DNA from 2 places in the Litchfieldella rifensis genome. Region 2 is predicted to be linked to the other one. Evidence: riboswitches for the same ligand, from Rfam matches in the RefSeq annotation. Region 2 holds a riboswitch; the other holds the start of a gene.
The links. A riboswitch is a leader RNA that binds a small molecule or an ion and turns the genes downstream of it on or off. The one in region 2 is predicted to bind thiamine pyrophosphate.

Region 1: it holds a riboswitch for thiamine pyrophosphate, as region 2 does, so the genes downstream of both, thiC (phosphomethylpyrimidine synthase ThiC) here and ACFOEV_RS20640 (sodium:solute symporter family transporter) in region 2, are expected to answer to the same signal.

Annotation. Positions count from the first base shown of each region.
Region 1 covers NZ_JBHRUG010000002.1:185,645-195,469, reverse strand. Annotated here, with positions in the region: gene ACFOEV_RS01455 (FkbM family methyltransferase) at 1-221, shown strand, start outside; gene ACFOEV_RS01450 (creatininase family protein) at 218-1,039, shown strand; gene ACFOEV_RS01445 (GTP cyclohydrolase II) at 1,018-2,139, opposite strand; gene ACFOEV_RS01440 (RibD family protein) at 2,227-3,090, shown strand; gene ACFOEV_RS01435 (hypothetical protein) at 3,196-4,089, opposite strand; gene ACFOEV_RS01430 (glycosyltransferase family 4 protein) at 4,086-5,180, opposite strand; gene ACFOEV_RS01425 (6-pyruvoyl trahydropterin synthase family protein) at 5,177-5,575, opposite strand; gene ACFOEV_RS01420 (zinc-dependent alcohol dehydrogenase) at 5,602-6,579, opposite strand; gene ACFOEV_RS01415 (CDP-alcohol phosphatidyltransferase family protein) at 6,770-7,516, shown strand; TPP riboswitch at 7,657-7,788, shown strand; gene thiC (phosphomethylpyrimidine synthase ThiC) at 7,875-9,764, shown strand.
Region 2 covers NZ_JBHRUG010000048.1:193,159-202,983, reverse strand. Annotated here, with positions in the region: gene ACFOEV_RS20660 (ATP-binding cassette domain-containing protein) at 1-431, shown strand, start outside; gene ACFOEV_RS20655 (PhnE/PtxC family ABC transporter permease) at 446-1,918, shown strand; gene ACFOEV_RS20650 (hypothetical protein) at 1,919-3,478, opposite strand; gene ilvD (dihydroxy-acid dehydratase) at 3,494-5,182, opposite strand; gene ACFOEV_RS20640 (sodium:solute symporter family transporter) at 5,330-6,706, opposite strand; TPP riboswitch at 6,696-6,810, opposite strand; gene ACFOEV_RS20635 (hypothetical protein) at 6,964-7,638, shown strand; gene ACFOEV_RS20630 (hypothetical protein) at 7,958-9,667, shown strand; gene ACFOEV_RS20625 (CoA-acylating methylmalonate-semialdehyde dehydrogenase) at 9,738-9,825, opposite strand, start outside.

The sequences.
Region 1 (9,825 bases), on a different contig from region 2:
AGTTCGTCACCGGGGCGCTGGATGTCGCACGCGACTGCGTGGACCGCCTCATGGTACTGGGCGAGTATGAGTTCAACGCCATCGCCGGCGAGCGGCGCACCTTCCTCTGGCCACGCTGGCAATCGGCCGTGGCCATCCACGCCTGGCTACGCAACGGTGTTGATGGCCTGGCCTCCGGCGATCTCTATGCACGACTCATATCGCGGGAGAACGCCTCATGAGCACCTCGAGTTACCCTCTCTGGCAGGACTTGACCAGTCAGGACGTCGCCGAACTGCCAGAAGACAGTATCGCCGTCATGGTATTAGCGGCCATCGAGCAGCATGGTGCCCATCTACCGTTATCCACTGACCTCGATATCGGCGAGGGGCTGCTCGAGGCCGCTCTGGAGCATTTGCCGGATGGATTTCCATTGGTCCAGCTACCGAGCATGGTGGTAGGCACCAGCGATGAACACCTAAGTTTTCCAGGCACCTTGAGCCTGCCTCCAGACGTCGCCATCGCCACCCTCGAGGCCCATGGCGATGGCGTGGCTCGTGCCGGACTCGAAAGGCTGGTTCTGATCAACAGCCACGGCGGTAACCAAGCGGTGATGGACCTCGCCGCACTGGCGCTACGCCAACGTCACGGCCTATTGGTGGTCAAGGCACAGTACATGAAGATGCCTCCTCCCGGGATGTTGCCAAGTGGCGGTCTACCTGCCGAGGAACTTCGCCATGGATTGCATGGAGGTGCCGTAGAGACCGCCATGATGCGTTACTTGGCTCCCCACAAAGTGCGTGTCGAGCACCTCGATCACCCTACTTCACGAGGTGAGGCGATGGAGAACGAAGGCTGGCTGCTGGCTCCTGCAGGTGAAGCAGCATTCGCCTGGCTGGCTGAGGACTTGCACCCCAGCGGCACGACAGGAAATGCTCGATTGGGTACGCCCGAGTTAGGGGAACGCTTGGTCGCGCATTACGCCAAGCGCCTGGCACGTATCCTGCGCGAGACTCGCGACATGGAGATCGAGGACTTTCAAGCTTGGCCGGAAGAGTGACCATTGAGGACCTCGTCGAGTAGATGGCCGGCCCGCTCGGCCTTGGCACTCAAATAACGATGATTATGATCGGTGAGTCGCCCGTAGAGTGCCTGACGATCGACGACCTCGACGCCCCCCTCGACCAGGGCATCGATCTTGCGTGGATTGTTGGTCAGCAGTTGGACGCGTCGGATCCCCAGTGCCGCCAGCATGTCCACCGCCACCCGGTAGTGGCGCTCGTCCTCGCCGAAGCCGAGGATCTGGTCGGCGTCCAGGGTATCGAACCCGGTATCCTGCAAGGTGTAGGCGCGCAGCTTGTTGGCCAGGCCGATCCCGCGGCCTTCCTGGGCCAGATACAGCAACACCCCGCCGCCCATGGCATCGATATCCGCCACGGCGTTGCGCAGTTGTTCACCGCAGTCGCAACGCAAACTGCCGAACAGGTCGCCGGTCAGGCAGGCCGAATGCAGGCGCAGTGGTACGGCGTCCTGCCAACGTGCAACCTCACCGATCACGATAGCCACATGCTCCCGCAAGCCGTCCGGCTCGCGGAACAGGATGAAACGGCTTTCCTGGGCATCAGCAAGCGGCACCCTCGCCTCGCTGACCCGTTTCAACAGTCCGGACGACATCTCGAAACAGCGCACCGCGTCGGCAGCCGCCACTGCCAGCAGGCTCCCCTCCTCCACCAGCCCTCGTACCCGGGCCTTCGCCTGGTCCGGCACCCGGGCCGTCAGCGCCGCGGGAATCAGCAATGCTCGGCGCATCAGGGCCAGTGCGGCGCGGTCAGCCAGGCCGGCACGTTCCGGCGTCTGGAAGAGCCGGAGCCGGCGGAGCTCGGCACCGAAGGCCAGGGCATTCAAACGCTGCAGGTTCAAGGGGGCTTCCTGCGTCAACGGCAGGCGTGCCGCCTCCGCCGCGACCGACTCGCCCAGCAAGGCCAGGCGATGACGACTGACCACCAGTGCCGGCGCTTCGCCGGCTGTCGCGACCAGGTGGTCGAGTACCCCGTCTTCCACGCCCTCGACGGGCTGGACCAGTACCTCGTGATCGCCGTCGCGCAGCAACACCGGGAGGCCGCGGCGAATATCGAAGATGGCACGTTCGATCTGGTGCATGGGCGTCTCCTCTCAGGCCGGGGCGGGAAGTTGTGCTTCGTGGGCGAACTGCGCATCATGTGAGGGCCGCTTCGAACCGGAGGCCGCATGTCCCACACGTCGTACGATGCCTCGCTGCTCGAGGCAGTCTGGTCCTGTGTGTGTCAGGCACGCGAGCTCGACTGGTCTGCAACGACCGTGTTGCATCTCGCCGCCCAGGGCATCCCTCTGACTCTCGAACGCGGCGGCATCTGGCATGCCGAGGCGCCGCTGCCTGCCGAAGCCCGCGACCTGCTCGACTGCCTGCTGCCGCTGGTGGCCGATACCGGCCCCGTGGTGATCGCGCAATTGGGGCAGAGCCTGGACGGGCGCATCGCGACGCTGAGCGGGCACTCGCATTACGTGAATGGCCTGGCAAGCCGTGTCCACCTGCACCGCCTGCGGGCCTTGGTCGATGCCGTGCTGGTCGGCGCCGGCACCGTGGCCGCCGATAATCCGCGGCTCACCGTGCGCCATGTCCGCGGCCGCCATCCGCAACGCGTGGTGCTCGATCCCCGCGGGCGCGTGCCGGTCGATCGCCATGTCCTGCAGTGCGGCGAGGCCCCGACCCTGCACTTGATCGGCGATGGCGTGGTGCCTTGCGCGCCAGTCGGCGAACATGTGACGCGGATGACGATGCCGGTGACGGCGTCCGGTATCGAGCCCCGTGCCATCCTTGAGCGGCTGGCGAGCCGGGGTCTGAAACGGGTACTGATCGAAGGCGGCGGGATCACCGTGTCGCGGTTCCTGGAAGCCGGTGTCGTGCAGCGCCTCCACCTGTTGGTGGCGCCGCTGCTGATCGGCTCCGGGCGCGCGGGCCTCGACCTGCCCCCCATCGCCACTCTCGATCAGGCGCTGCGCCCCGCCACGCGGCGTTTTCCCTGTGGCGACGACACCCTCTTCGATCTCGACCTGACCACCTCGCTCACCTGACGGCGAGGCAGGCGGTGCGCCATGGCGATACCACAGGTGCAGCGTCGTCGGCAGCACCAGACCGGCGCCGTCACACGACACTTGCCACCTCCGGCGCATCATCGTTCAGGTCCTTCCCGGTGCCGGTGAATGAGGAGGTCGGGCGAAGATATCGACATGTCCGACCCGGACACCCAGGCGGCCCGCCGCCAGCGCGGTGTGGCGCCGCCCATGCCAGGCAGCCAGACGCGCTGGCGACATCGATGCCTGCTCGGTAGCGGCGTCCCGCCAGCCGTCCAGCACGGCGCCGGCGAGTTCCTGAGTGACGAGAGCGCCGGGTGGCAGTACCCAGGGGCTGGACGCCAGTTCCACGACATAGCCACGACGCAGGAAGGCCTCGTGCAATGCCTGGGGCGCCTCACCGCCCAGGGCGACGCCCAGGCCCTTGTCACGCTGCTGGTGGGCCCGGAACAGACGCTGGACCCAACGGTCCTCGGGATCGTCGAGTACCCGGCCCCGGGCGTCGATGAAGGCCCAGTGGCCATCGACGGTCAGTGTCAGCAAGGCGGCGGCTCGCTGCCGGGCGCAAGCCGCCACGAACGCCTCCATCCAGCCACGAGAGGTCAGATCGAGCAGTGCCGAGGCGCAGATCAGGTGGGCGCCTTCCCACCAGGTGGCATCGAGGCTTGCCAGATCATGCGTCCACGTTTCGACGCCGATCGCGAAACCCCGACGATCGCTCACCCCGCGGCAACGCCGCGCGGCCTGGTCGAGCAGCCCGCGATCCTGGTCGACCAGGCGCCACCGCTGCGGCCCCGGCAGGCGCGGCGCCAGGTAGCGCGAATTGCTGCCGCTTCCGCAGCCCAGGTCGATCAGCGTCAACGGGTGCCCCGGCGAGTCCTGCAGCAGCCAGTCTCCGGCCAGTTGCGTCAATCGCGGGTCGCGTGCCTGGGCGTCTGCTCGCTCGCGCAGCGCCAGCCAATCGAACGAAAAGACGCTACCGACGGCCCCCGCCTTCATGGCTGGACTCCCGGCATGTCTTCAGCATTCAAGGGGCGACGTCGCAGGGCGGCGGCGAAGGCATCGCCGGCGGCCTGCCAGTCGTGCTGGCGTTCGCGGGCGCGGCGGGCGCCACGACGCAGCCGGATGCGCAGTTCGTGATCGTCGAGCCACTGCTGCAGCGCCTCGCGCAGCGCCGCGACTTCTCCCGCCGGCACCGCCAGTCCCGCTTCGGCCGGCAAGGTATGCGCCAACGCGCCGCCGGTCGTGGTAATCACCGGCAGGCCATGCGCCAGCGCCTCGGCCACCACCATGCCGTAGCCCTCATAGTGCGATGGCAACACGAACAGATCCGCTTGATGATAGGCTTCGCCCAGTGCGTGAGGCGGCCGTTCCCCCAGCAGGCGCACGCGCTGTTGCAGGTCATGCCGACGGATGGCGGCGATCACGCGCTCGGCATGCGCGCGATCGTGCTCGAGCCCTCCGATGCAGTCGCATTGCCAGGCCCGATCGGCCAGGGGCGCCAGCGCCTCGACCAGCAGGTCGTGGCCCTTGCGTGGCGTGATGGTGGCCACGCACAGCAGACGCTGGGGGCGTGACTCATCGTGTTCGGACGCGACACTGGCGGCCAGTCCGGCCGGCTCGATGCCCGGCTCGACCACCGCGACCTTGGTGGCCGATACCGAGAAGTCCGCCAGCCGTCGCGCGGTAAAGGCACTGGTGACGATGATGCGATCGACTGCCGCCAGGGCGCGGGTCTCACTGATCGCAAAACGCGTGCGTTCGGCATCGGCAAGGCCGGTTTCATCGGCCAGGGGATGGTGAATCAGGCCAGTGATATCGAGCCGTGCCGCGTGCTTCGCCACCACCTCGGGAAGGCCGCTCATGGCCAGACCGTCGATCACCACCCGGGCGCCGTCGGGCTGACGGGCCAACGCCGCCTGCAGGGCGTCGGCCGCCACGGCATCGGGTTCGGGAAAGGCGCCGTCCAGGCCGATCACCTCGACCTGCCAGCCCCGCTTGCGCAGGGCCTCCACGATCCGTGCATCATAGACATAGCCGCCGGTGAGCTGCGCGGGGTCTCCGGCGACGATCAGGGTCAACGCCATCATAGGGCCCCCTCGTAACTGGCCCAGGCGACATGCGATTCGTGCAGGGTCACGCACATCGCCGTGAGTCCCTTGGCAGTATCGCCCAGGCGTCCGCGTTGCACGGCCTTGGCCAGGCGCTCGAAAATCACCCGGGCCATGAACTCGGTGGTGGTATTGCGCCCCCGGAACTCCTCGAGTTCATCGAGGTTGCTCAGGTGGAACTCGGCCAGTATCTCACCCAATACCTGACTGGCGAGGCCGATATCCACGATCAGGTCGTCACGGTCGAGATCCGGGCGCTTGAAAGTCACGTCGACGACATAGGTCGCGCCGTGACAGCGCTGGGCGGGTCCGAAAGTCTCGCCGTTGAAACTGTGGGCAATCATGAAATGGTCACGAACGGTCAAGCTGAACATGCAGTTCTCCAGTCCGAAAGCGGGGGCTATGGATAGCGCAGCCGGTGGCACAGCACCTCGCCGTCACCGGCAACGAGACTTGGCATGGTTTCGGGCAGGTCGTGAAAGTCGCTCTCGCCGCTGATCAGGGCATCGAGGCGCGCATCGGTCAGCAACTCGAGAGCCAATGACAGGCGCTGACGACGATCCCAGCGAGCGCTACGGGCAGGCGAAACCGTGCCGACCTGGCTCGCGCGCAGAGTCAACCGTCGGGCATGGAATCCCTCCCCCAGCGGTAGGCCCACCTCTTGTTCACCGTACCAGCTCATTTCCAGCACGCTGGCCTCCCGTCCCGCCAGCGCCAGCGCCTGGCGCAGCCCCGCCGGGCTGCCGCTGGCATGCACCACCAGATCGTTATCGCCCACTGCCTGCTCCGGCAGGCAGAACGCCACCCCCAGGACACTGGCCAAGTCGGCGCGACGGGGAGCGATATCCACCAACTGTACCCGCGTACCGGGGATACGAGCGCATAGATAGGCCGTCAACGCGCCGACGACCCCGGCACCGACCACCGCGATGCGATCGCCGATGCGTGGCCCGGCATCCCACAGGCCGTTGACGGCGGTTTCCATATTGGCCGCCAACACCGCGCGTTGTGGCGGAACACCGCCGGGCAAGGGCAACACGGCATGGGCAGGAACCACATAGCGATCCTGGTGCGGATAGAGGCAGAAGACATGCCGGCTGAGCAGCTCGACGGGGCCAGCTTCGACGATCCCGACATTGGCATAGCCATATTTGAGAGGACCGGGAAAGTCTCCCTCCTGGAAGGGCGCACGCATGCGCTGGTATTCGCTGGTCGGCACCCGGCCAGCGAATACCAGCGATTCCGTGCCGCGGCTGATGGCACTGAACCGAGTCCTGACCAGTACCTCATCATCGCGCGGCACCGGCAATGACTCGTCGCACAGGGCGCCATGGCCGGGGGACCGGATCCAGAATGCCTTGGCGAGTATCGGGGGCATATCACTTTCCTTGTGCAACGACATCTCAACATCTCGACTCGCGACGATGGTGAGAAGTTCAGTTCTTGTACAATATCAATACCAAAAATATATCACGCATCACTTTTTGGCACCGACGTTGCACTGGCCTATGCTAATTACATTGCAGTCACTCTCTCAGCATAGTCGGGGTCGTTCCCGGGAGTCCTCGATGCACGAGCCACCGACGCGGCCCGCCGCGCTTCCCTGGCGAGATCATGTTCCCCTCCTGCTGGAACTGGCCTCGGGCCTGGCGATCACGATCGCGACGATCGAGGCGCTGCGCAGGGGTTTGGCGGCCCCGCCCGGCATGCAGTACGGCGCCGGGCTGATCTACGTGGCGATGGCGTTCGTCATTCTTCGCACCTTCCCCGACCGCTGGCTGGGGTGGGCCAATCGCATCACGCTGTTGCGGGTCGCCCTGGTGGCCGTCATGACCGGAACCCTGTGGTTTCCCGAGTTCCTGGAGCAGCATGCCACCGCCATGGTGGTGCTGGCCTTGACCATCCTGCTGCTCGATGGCGTCGACGGTTGGGTCGCGCGCCGGACTCACTCGGCCAGCGCCTTCGGCGCGCGCTTCGACATGGAAATCGATGCTGTCTTCATCGTGGTGCTGTGCGCCGCGCTGCTGGTACTCGACAAGGTCGGCCCCTGGGTATTGGTCATCGGCGCCATGCGCTACGCCTTCATCGCCGCCGGCTGGCGCTGGGCCTGGCTGCGCGTCGAGTTGCCCGATAGCCGTCGCCGCAAGGTGGTCTGTGTCTGGCAGATCGTCACACTGCTCACCTGCCTGCTGCCGGACGTCGACCACAGCCTGACTTCGCTGTTGGCAGGCTTGGTCCTGCTGCTGTTGCTGGCATCCTTCGCGATTGATGTCCGTTGGCTGGCCACCGAATCCAAGCGGACGAGGTCGAATTGACCTTCGCGTGCGGGGCGCTGCGCCGGTAAGCGTCGTCAATCGCCTCCTGCCAATCTGAAATATGGGAACCATTTCCATGCTCAGAATCTACCCAGGGGCAAAAGGCTGGCAAGCCGCGCCCAACCTGCTAGACTGACGACACTCGCTTGACGGGGTGCCGGTGGAACCGGCTGAGATCGCCTTACGACACGCATCGCGCGAATGTCGTCACGGCGGGGCCCGTTGAACCTGACCTGGTTAGGACCAGCGTAGGGATCAAGCGACAAGCAGGCGCCCGATCCAACCTGCCCCTGTCCCTTCCCCGCCGGTCCTCCCTAACGACCACACACTGGCTTAATAAGGAAGGGAGAACCCTCGCATGGCAAAAACTGCCCACTTTCTCGCCGATAGCGCGCGCGTCGACGCTGCTGCCGTCCAGCCACTGCCCGGCTCGCGCAAGGTCCATGTCGAAGGCTCGCGTCCCGATATCCGCGTGCCGTTCCGCGAGATCTCGCTGTCGCCGACCAAGACCTCCGGCGCTGACGAACAGAACCCGCCGTTACTGGTTTATGATACGTCCGGTCCCTACACCGACCCGGATATCGGTATCGACCTGCGCCAGGGCCTGCCCGAACTGCGCCGCGCCTGGATCGACGAACGCGGCGATACCGAGTTCCTCGACGGCCCAACCTCGGAGTACGGCCGACGGCGCGCCAACGATCCGCTGCTGGCACCGCTGCGCTTCGACCTCACGCGCACCCCTCGCCGCGCCAAGGCCGGCAAGAACGTCACCCAGCTGCACTATGCCCGCCAGGGCATCGTCACGCCCGAGATGGAGTTCATCGCCATCCGCGAGAACCAACGCCGCCAGGCACTGGGCACCGAGGAAGTCGAACGGATACTGGGCCACCAGCACCCCGGCCAGGGCTTCGGCGCCAAGCTGCCCGAGGAGATCACTCCGGAATTCGTGCGTCGTGAGGTCGCCGAGGGGCGGGCCATCATTCCCAATAACATCAACCACCCGGAATCCGAGCCGATGATCATCGGTCGCAACTTCCTGGTGAAGATCAACGGCAACCTGGGCAATTCGGCGGTGACCTCCTCGATCGAGGAAGAGGTCGACAAGATGACCTGGGGCATCCGCTGGGGTGCCGACACCATCATGGACCTGTCCACCGGGCAGAACATCCACGAGACCCGCGAGTGGATCATCCGTAACGCGCCGGTGCCGATCGGAACCGTGCCCATCTACCAGGCACTGGAGAAGGTCAACGGCGTCGCCGAGGATCTGACCTGGGAGGTGTTCCGCGACACCCTCATCGAGCAGGCCGAGCAGGGCGTGGACTACTTCACCATCCATGCCGGCGTGCTGCTGCGCTATGTGCCACTGACCGCCAAGCGCGTCACCGGCATCGTCTCGCGCGGCGGCTCGATCATGGCCAAGTGGTGCCTGTTCCACCATCAGGAGAGCTTCCTCTATACCCATTTCGAGGAGATCTGCGAGATCTGCAAGCAGTACGACGTGGCGTTCTCGCTGGGTGACGGCCTGCGCCCCGGCTCGGTGGCCGACGCCAACGACGAGGCGCAGATGGCCGAGCTCAAGACCCTGGGCGAGCTGACCAGGATTGCCTGGAAGCACGATGTCCAGGTGATGATCGAGGGTCCCGGCCACGTGCCCATGCATCTCGTGAAGGAAAACATGGACAAGCAGCTCGAGTACTGCGACGAGGCGCCCTTCTATACTCTCGGCCCGCTGGTCACCGACATCGCCCCCGGCTACGATCACATCACCTCCGGCATCGGCGCGGCGATGATCGGCTGGTACGGCTGCGCCATGCTGTGCTACGTGACGCCCAAGGAGCACCTCGGCCTACCCAACAAGGACGACGTCAAGACCGGCATCATCACCTACAAGATCGCCGCGCACGCCGCCGACCTGGCCAAGGGGCATCCGGCGGCCCAGCGCCGCGACAACGCGCTGTCCAAGGCGCGCTTCGAGTTCCGCTGGGAAGACCAGTTCAACCTGGGACTCGATCCCGACACCGCGCGTGAGTACCACGACGAGACCCTGCCCAAGGACTCGGCCAAGGTAGCGCATTTCTGTTCCATGTGCGGGCCCAAGTTCTGCTCGATGAAAATCAGCCAGGAAGTGCGCGACTACGCCAAGGACAAGGGCCTCGAAGGTGACCAGGAAGCGGTGATGAAGGGCATGGAGGAACAAGCCGAGAAGTTCCGCGAGCAAGGGGGCGAGCTCTACAAGGAGGTGTAATGCGCCCGGCCAGTCTCTCGAAACTGGCTGAGCCACCCCGTCGACAACGCCCCCTCGTGGG
Region 2 (9,825 bases):
ACAACGTCTACATGGCGCGCCTGGCCACTCGGCCCACCTGGTACAACCTGCTCACCCTGGCCCGCCCCTTCCGGCGCGACGTGGCGACAATCGAGCCCTTGCTGGAACGGCTCGGAATCGCCGACAAGTGCTGGTCGCCCGCCGGCGAGCTGTCCGGTGGAGAGCGCCAGCGAGTGGCCGCGGCCCGGGCGATCCATCAGGGCGGCGAACTGCTGCTGGCCGACGAACCGGTCTCGGCGCTCGACGGCCCACTGTCCGAACTGGTCATGACAGCCCTGACCGGGGCCTACCCCACCGCCGTGCTGGCCATGCATGATGTGGAGCTGGCCCTGCGCTTCACCGACCGGGTGGTCGGCATCGCCAATGGCAGCATCGCCCTGGACGAGCCCAGTCACCGGCTCAGGGTCCAGGACCTGCTGCCGTTGTATTGAACAAGGCGTTTTCCATGTGGCACTCCGCGACGATTCGTACCAGCCTGGGCTTCGTGGTCCTGGCCATCGCTTGCCTGTTCTTCGCCGATCTTTCGATCAGCACCGTGAACCCCTGGCAGGAGCTGGGGCGCCTGTTGCTGGGCCTGGTCACGCCGAACTTCGCCGCCGTCGACTTCGTCGGCCTGGCGATCCTGCACACCCTGGCCTTCGCCTTCCTCGGCGTCGGCCTGGGCGTGGCGGTGGGCTTCCTGCTGGCGCTGGCCTTTCGCAGCGTCTGGATCCGCACCGCCTGCGCCTTCGTGCGCGCCATCCATGAGCTGTTCTGGGCACTGATCTTCCTGCAGTTCTTCGGCCTGCACCCACTCACTGGCGTGCTGGCCATCGCCATCCCCTATGCCGGCGTGTTCGCCAAGGTGTATGCCGAGATCCTCGATGAGGCCGACCCGCGGCCAGCACAGGTGCTGCCCTACGGCAGCGGCTGGGTTTCGGGACTGGCGTTCACGCGCCTCAACCAGGCCTGGCCACACCTGGTCAGTTACACCGCCTATCGTCTGGAGTGCGGCCTGCGCTCCAGCGCGGTGCTGGGTTTCGTCGGCCTGCCGACGCTCGGCTACTACCTGGAATCGTCCTTCGCCCAGGGGCAGTACAGCTCGGTGGGCGCCCTGCTGCTGCTGTTCTACCTGATAATCGCCACCCTCAAGTGGTGGGTGCGACCGCGGCTGTTGCCACTGTACCTGGTTGCCGCGCCCTTCTTCCTGGGCAGCGGGCTGCCGATCGTGTGGCACAATGTGTCGCGTTTCTTCACCGAGGACATCGTGCCCGCTCCGCTGCGCAGCGGCGACGGCTGGAGCGGTCTCGCCCCCTGGCTGGCGGATCTGCTGGTCGACCAGGCGCTGCCCGGCATCTGGAATACCCTGCTGCTGACCCAGATCGCCCTGGTCCTGACCGGGGTCCTGTCCCTGGCCCTGTTCCCGTTGGTCTCGCGGCACTTCACCGGCCGGGTCGGCGGCACCTTCGGTCATATACTGCTGGTGGTCATGCGCTCGACCCCCGAGTATCTGCTCGCCTTTATCCTGCTGCAGCTCTGGGGACCCTCGATGCTGCCGGCCGTGGTCGCCCTGGCCCTGCACAATGGCGGCATCATCGGCCACCTGATCGGCCGTCGCAGCAACGAGGTAACGCTGCGCCCCGATGCCCCTCGCGGCTTCGGTCGCTACGCCTATGAGCTCACCCCGCGTCTGTATGGCCCCTTCCTGGCCTTCCTGTTCTACCGCTGGGAGATCATCATGCGCGAGACCGCGATTCTCGGCATCCTGGGAATCGCCACCCTGGGCTTCTACGTCGACAGCGCCATCCAGGAGATCCGCTTCGACCGCGCCATGGTGCTGATCCTGATCACCGCCCTGCTCAATATCGGCGTCGATATCCTCGCCCGCCGCCTGCGCACCGGGCTGAGACTGCGCCATACCGCCAACTGCGAGCCGTGATCAGGGGGCTGCCGGCTCCTCACGCTCGAAGGCCTGCTGGAACAGATAGGGATCATCGAAATGACGCTTGCCGACGAAGGCGGTGGCATGGGTGCCCCACTGGCGCATGGCTCCCGGGCTCTCGATCCCCGCCGGCCACAGCAGAAAACGCTCGCGGCGCTCGGAGTGCGGGACGATGCCGGAAGGACCGAACAGGCTGCGCCGCCCGCCGTCGGGCAGTGCCAGGGAGCGAGCCCCGTATTCAGGGGGCTGGGTGACCAGGCGCAGCGCATAGGGTCGGGACTCGGGCACCTCGTTCCCGTCGACCCCCAGATTCGTCACATAGTGGCTGACATCGTCCAACTGCACGTGCAAACGCTGCCCCGGCGCCGGCCGCGGTGCCTCGGCCGGCACCAGCGGGGCCTCGCGAATGTCATCGTCCTCCGGCACGGCGACCCGCCGGACCGGCGGCACCGGAAAGAACATGTGATAGCAGCCACAGGCATGAATGCTGTCGTGGATCAGCGGCTCGCCGTCTTCCCCGAGAGTGATCCGCCAGATGACACCATCGAGACGCCCACCGAGCAGATCGAAGGCGTGCTGCCGAGGCCGGGCAGGGAACCAGATCGTGTAGACGATCTGCGGCAGCACCGCCTCATCGAAACGGGTATACGCGAGACGCACATGAGCGAGGGGATGCTCGACATCGACCGCCGGTATCACGTCGCGTGCCCCCTGGCGCCAATAGGGCGTTCCCGGTCGGTCATCACGGCTACGGGTCTCGATGTCGAAGACCGGTGCGAAGTGCGCGGCAAGCCGCAGCAGCGACTCGTCGTCCAGGGCGGGGATACCGAGTGGACTGCGCGGTACCGAACGCACGATGTCCGCCACCGCCTCGGCATCGGGCACGTCGTCCAGGGCCGGCTCATAGCGCCGCAGGGGTGCGTCCGCATGGTTCAGGCTGTCAGAATAGTCCAGGGTGAAGGAGTCCAGATGCTCGCCTTGCCAGTGCGCATAGCCGATCGCCATGCCGATGCCGGTCACCGGGTACAGCCCCATGGCGCGGGCCACGGTGCGATAATGGCTGGGCGCCTCGGCGGCGCTCAGTAGCGCCTGGCGCGGTTGCTCCCGGCCGCTCAGCAATTCGCTGCGCACCAGTCGGTCGCCGCAGGCATTCGCGGCGTCGGCCAGGTGGGGTTCGGTGAAACGCCTGACGAGTGCTGAGCGCTCCTCGGACGGCAGGTTGGCGATCTCGACCTGGCGGGCCTCGGCATCGAGATCGCGAAGGCGCCAGACCCAATCCTCGAACGCATCCGCCTCGCTCAACTCACCAGTGAAGCTCGCCAGGAAACGGTCGATGCGCAGGTAGGGGAAGTCAGCGACGGGAGCGGCAGCGGCGTCGGTCACCCCCGCCTCCGCTACCGTCTCGTCGACCGCTGTCAGCAGCGCCAAGCAGGTGCGATGCTCGGCGACAGACGGGACCAGGCTGTCACGCCACTCGGGCCCGGCCGCACAGCCACCCAGCAACAGCCCGGCAAGCACCAGGCCCAAAGCCCTGCTTCGCCCGACAGCGGTAACCATGCTGGCCACTCCTCTCTACTCGGGCAGATCCGTCACCGCACCGGTGGAGGCCGAACTCACCGCCCGTGCGTACTTGGCCAGTACGCCGCGGGTATAGCGCGGTGCGGGCTGTCGCCAGGCGGCGCGGCGACGCATCAGTTCCTCGTCGCTGACCCGCACGTCGATGGTATCGGCCACGGCATCGATGGTGATCTCGTCGCCGTCCTGCACCAGCGCGATGGGGCCGCCATCGAAGGCTTCGGGGGTGATATGGCCCACCACGAAGCCGTGGCTGCCCCCGGAGAAGCGGCCGTCGGTGATCAACGCCACCTCGCTGCCCAGGCCGCGGCCCATGATCGCCGAGGTGGGCGTCAGCATCTCGCGCATGCCGGGGCCGCCCTTCGGGCCTTCATAGCGGATCACGATGACATCGCCGGCGACCACGGTGCCGTCGTTGATGCGCGCCTGGGCCTCCTCCTCGGAGCCGAACACCCGCGCACTGCCGCTGAAGCGCGTGCCCTCCTTGCCAGTGATCTTGGCCACCGCCCCTTCCGGGGCCAGGTTGCCGTAGAGGATGCGCAGGTGGCTCTCGGCCTTGTGCGGGGCATCCAGCGGCGCGATGATCTGCTGCCCCTCGGGATAGGGCGCCACCCCAGCCAGGTTCTCGGCCAGCGTCTTGCCGGTCACCGTCAGGCAGTCGCCGTGCAGCAGGCCGGCGTCGAGCAGGGTCTTCATCAGCGGCTGGATGCCGCCGATCTCGACCAGCTCGCTCATCATGTAATGGCCGCTGGGGCGCAGGTCGGCCACCACCGGCACCCGCTTGCCGAGCCGCGTGAAGTCCTCCAGCGACAGCGGCACGCCCACGGTATTGGCCATCGCGATCAGGTGCAGCACGGCGTTGGTGGAGCCGCCGAGGGCAATGACCACGGTGATGGCGTTCTCGAAGGCTTCCCGGGTCATGATGTCGGAAGGCTTGATGTCGCCCTCGAGCAGCTCGAGTACCGCCGCCCCGGCGGCGCGGCAGTCGTCGCGCTTGTCTTGCGAGACGGCGTTCTGCGCCGAGCTGCCCGGCAGGCTCATGCCCAGCGCCTCGATGGCCGAGGCCATGGAATTGGCGGTATACATGCCGCCACAGGACCCCGGGCCGGGAATCGCCGTCTCCTCGATACGCTTGACCTCGATGAGATCCAGGTCGCCCTTGGCATGGGCGCCCACCGCCTCGAACACCGAGACGATATCGGTATGGTTCTCGCCGGGCAGGATGGTGCCGCCGTAGACGAACACGCTGGGGCGATCGAGGCGCGCCAGCCCCATCAGGCAACCGGGCATGTTCTTGTCGCAACCGCCGATCGCCACCAGGCCGTCGAACCCCTCGCAACCGGCCACGGTCTCGATCGAGTCGGCGATCACTTCCCGCGATACCAGCGAGTACTTCATGCCCTCGGTACCGTTGGCGATGCCGTCGGAAATGGTGATGGTATTGAAGATCACCCCCTTGCCGCCGGCGGCATCGGCACCGGCACGGGCCTCCTCGGCCAGGCCATCGATATGGCTGTTGCAGGGCGTGACCTGGCTCCAGGTCGAAGCGATCCCCACCTGCGGCTTGGCAAAGTCGGAATCCGTGAACCCCACCGCACGCAGCATGGCGCGGCTGGCCGACTTGCCCACACCGTCCACCACCGGGCTGGAATAGCGGCGACGTGGGTCCTGTGGTTTCTCGCTCATGAGACGGCCCTCTCTTTTGTCATTCGCTTTGTCATTCGGCTTAGTCATTCGGATGGCTCGGCCATTCCGATGGCAATCCCCTGAAATAGTGGGCGCCGCGGGCGGGCCTTGCAAACCGCATGGGCGAGCGGCGTCAGGCCGACCCTGTCATCGCCGGGGCCACCCGGCCACCAGCAGACTGACCAGGGTCGATGCGAGCAGTGCGCCAAGGAAGGGCCCCAGGGTCGGCACGCCGCCGGGAAAGCTGGCGGCCAGAATCCCGGCGCTCAGGCTGCCCTGGGTCACCCATCCCGGCAGCACGGCACCGACCAGGCCAGCCAGGCCACCGCACACCGCCGCACGCGTGGTCATGCGCGGCCACAATCCCATCAGCACCGGCACGACCGCCGTGGCACACAGCAGGTCGGCGATCAGGAACAGCCGCAACACCGACAGGTTCTGCAACGCCACGATCACCACCGGCACCATCAGCGCCACGGTGATCCAGCGCGCTGCCGCCAGCGAGATCCGGCGGATGCTCTCTTCGCCCTCGCTGACCGCCAGTGACGCGATGCCGTTCTGCAGGGTGTCCACGCTGGAAGCCACCAGCGTGACCGCCAGCACCAGGGCCAGCAGCATCAGCCAGCGCGGGGCGTCGCTGAGCAACGCAAAGAACGGTATCGGCGGTTCGCCCAGGCTCACGCCGCTCATCGCCGCGACAATGCCCAGGCCGCCGACCACGGCCACCACCAGCACCGTGACCAGCCCACCCAGGGCCGCACCGCGTCCCAATGCCTGGCCGCTCTTGGCCGCCCACACCCGCTGCCAGTAGCCTTGATGAAACAGGTTTGCCGCGGTGACCGCGATCACCAGGGTCAGCGCCACACCCAGGGCGCTACCGGTGGGCGCCGACGGCAGCGCGGCATCGGCCGGCAGCGCCGGCAAGCGCTGCCAGCCCACCCAGCCGACCACCCCCAGCAGCGCAATCAGCAACCACGCCTGCCAGCGATCGGTGGCCAGGCTCGCGCGCAGCCCACCCCAGGCGGTGTACAGCAGTGTGGTCACCGCCACGCCGACCACCGCCACGCTGCCCGGCATCTCGGACAGCAGACCGGTAATGGAACCGATGGCGGTCAGTTCGGCGGCCAGGAACACCGCCATGTACAGCACCGAGATCAGCGATACGTAACGGCGCACCCCCACGCCATAGCGACGCTGGGCGAACTCGCCGATGCTGCGCCCCTCGGGCAGGTAGCGGCGAATCGCCGGCCCACAGGCGGCGAAGACGACAAACGGCAGGGCGGCGCCGATCGCATAGCCGGCCAACGCCACCGGGCCCACGAAGGCGCCGACTTCCGGCGGCGCGAACAGGATCCAGGCCCCCATGCCCGAGGCCAGGAACGACAGCCCCAGGGTCGAGGCGGTCTGGGAATTGCGAGCGGTGATATAGTCGTCGAGCTGGCCACCCACGCGCCGTGCACGCACGCCGAGCACGGCAAACAGCAGCAATGCCGCGCCCAGCACGGCAGGGGTCAGGTAAGGCATGTCGCACTTCCTCCGCCGGTATCAACCGGATCAGGTTCCAGGGTTAGCGCGTTGGCGCACTCTCAGTCCCGGCCCGCAGGCAAGGGACTCCCCTGGCGACAATGAGTGTTGGGATTCGGGAGTTGTCATGCCGGCCCTGAGGCCGCCATGTATTCATCATCGAGTGTACAGCGTTGACTGTAAAGGCTGCGTAACCTTTCATTGACGACCGGGCATGCCATACTAAAGCATGCTAATAATCATCATTCGAGGCGGCCATGCCTTATACCGAAGCCAAAGAGCACGCCAGGGGTCGGCTGCATGTCATCTTCGCCGAGCCGTACACCGCGTTCGACAATGAGGTGTTGGAGCGTCAGCTCCACCTCGATATCGCCCTCAAGGCCTTGCTACAACAACCGCTGGCCACTGGGCGCCTCAGGCTCCAGGTGATTCATGGCTGGGAAAACGGCAGCTCCGAACCGGACGACCTGCAGCACAGCGATCACATCATCGCCAGCCTCGACGACCTTCATGAAGTGGCCAATCGTTACCAGCAGGCCATCACCGGGCTCGTGCCGCTGCCGAAAGACGCCACCTCGCTACTGGCCAAACCCCGCGACATCGCCATCGCCAAGGCCCGTGACCAGGGGCTCGACATCGATGACGAAACCCGGGACAACCCGGCACGCTGGCCGGTCTTCGAACACGGGCTCTACCTCTACACCTTCTTCAAGGTCTACCACCGCCTGACCTACGGCGAAGACGACAGCTACCGCTCGGTCCGCTGCGAAACCCCCGATGGCCTCCGCGAGATCCACGAATTCCACCTGGAAGAAGGCGAATTCGCCATCGTCACCCCCGTCGAGACGCAAGACCCCGGCCAGACGCTACTGATCGTGCATGAGGGCGAACTGGAACCGCTGCTGGAGTGCCTGAAGACGCACCTGGCGTAGACCGGTCCATAGGCCACTATTCCTTCGGCACTCGCGTCCCACTAAGCAGAACTCGGCGTTGGGGGCGTGCTGTATAGCTCACCACGCGATTGGACATGCCGCAGAAGCCGGCCACCGCGCCGATATCCCGGATGTCGTCGAGGCTATCAATTAACGTCAATATTCTTGTCCAGCCCCCAGCGATCAACCTCCCGCGGGGATTGCCCCACGAGGCCAGGTCGGCCACTATCGCTGCATGGGGGCGGCAAGGCTCGCGAAGCGGTGCCCGACGAGCCCCTCGTCAAGCCCCGACACGACGCAGCAGGCATGGACTACCGGTATGCCCGATCGAGCTGGTCCCGAGTTTTCGGCGTGGAACCCCGGCCTGGAGGCCGACCTGCCCAGGCGTTACCAGGCCCTGGAGACGATTCATCACACCGCCAACGTCTATTCCCGCCTTGACGACATCCCCGAGCTGAGAGCCCTCACCGGGCTCGCGGAAGAGGAGTTGGTCGCGTTCCGGGCGGAGCGCCTGGTGCTGCACGAGTTGATCGTGCAGGTGACGGCCGATGTCGTGGTCCTCGAGGGTGAAGAAGAAGAGCTCCTGGGGCAGCACTTTCGCAGCATCGCCCTCAAGATCCTGTCCGACTACCTGGCCCCCCACCTGCCGGCGCTTCGGCAGGAGTATGCCCGGCTGTATGACGAGATACACGGCCGGGTGGGCGACATCCTCGCCGCGGCCTTCGCTCCCGAACCGACGGAGGTCGATCCCGAGCCAGGCTCCTTCCTGTCCCGGTGGTTTGGCAAACGCCGTACCCCGCGACAGCAGACGGACCACCGGTCCATCGAGGAACGGCATCATGACGTGATCCGGGGTATCAAGGACACGGGGCTGGCCGCCCGAGCCGAACTGGAGCGGGCCATCTACAAGAGCACTTACCGTGTCCTGAATTCGATCGGCAGCAGCCAGGGCCATATCGGGGTGGACCGGGAACTGTTGGCGAGGTTGATCACCCAGCATGTATGCAACGATTTCGGCAGCCGCCACCTCGGCCAGAAGATCGCGCCCCATGTCGCGCGGGCCATGCAAGTCGAGGGCTACGGCCGGCTCCCCTGTGCCAGCGAGCCGGTCCTGATCAGCCTCAAGGGGGCCTCGGCGGCTGGCAAGAGTTCCCTGCGCCCCTTCCTGAAGGACACCCTGCGGGACCTGGGCATCCAAGCGGACCAGTACGGCACCATCTCTCCCGACATCTGGCGCCGCCTCCTGCTCGACTATGATGCCCTGGGCGACGCCTACAAGTATGCCGGCCGCCTGGCCGGCAAGGAGGTCAAGCTCATCGATGCCAAGCTCGACCGCCACATCCGCGACAAGGCCCAGCGGGACCGCTCCATTCCGCACCTGCTGATCGACCGGTTCCGTTTCGACAGCTTCTCCCTGGACAGGGTACCGCAGCTCCTGGATGCCACCTATGCGAAACATGTCGCCACCATGTACTTCTATTTCATCGTCACCCCGCCTGAGGCGACGGTGGAGCGCGGCTGGGAGCGTGGCCTGACGCGGGGACGGTACAAGGCGGTGGAGGACTTCCTGGGGCACTGCGTGGAGGCCTATGACGGCATGCCCAAGCTGCTCTTCAAGTGGCTGGACAGCCGGCACCCCCGGCTCGAGTACCGCTTCCTGGACAATGGCGTCCCCAAGCACACTCCGCCGACGACCATCGCCTATGGCACCCGCGAAGTCCTCCACATCCTGGCTCCCCTGGGCCTGGTCAACATCGACCGCTACAAGAAGATCAACACCCTGGCGACATGCCCGGCGGAGGTCTATCCCGACGATGACAGCCTGGCAATCGGCAGGAACTGCGCCTTCCTCAAGCAATGCATCGCCAAGGTGCCGGAGGTCCGCTTTGTCGACGAGGCGACCGGAAAGGTGTACCTGCGAGCCTGTGCAGGCCGCTTCTCGGTGATGGACCCCACCATCCTGGGGGCCCAGCGGGAAGCCCCGGAACTCGCGGAGCTGTTCGCCACTCTCGGGGTGCCAGAGCGTTAGTGCCGTCCCTTGAGACAAAGCGGCCCCGCCTCGGATGAGACGGGGCCACGTGCCGTGCTGCGCGTCGGGATCAATGCAAGGAAATGGTGCTATTGATGCCGCTGGAGATGTTCTCCGGTTCGAACCAGCGCTCGGTCACGGTCTTGGTCTGAGTCCAG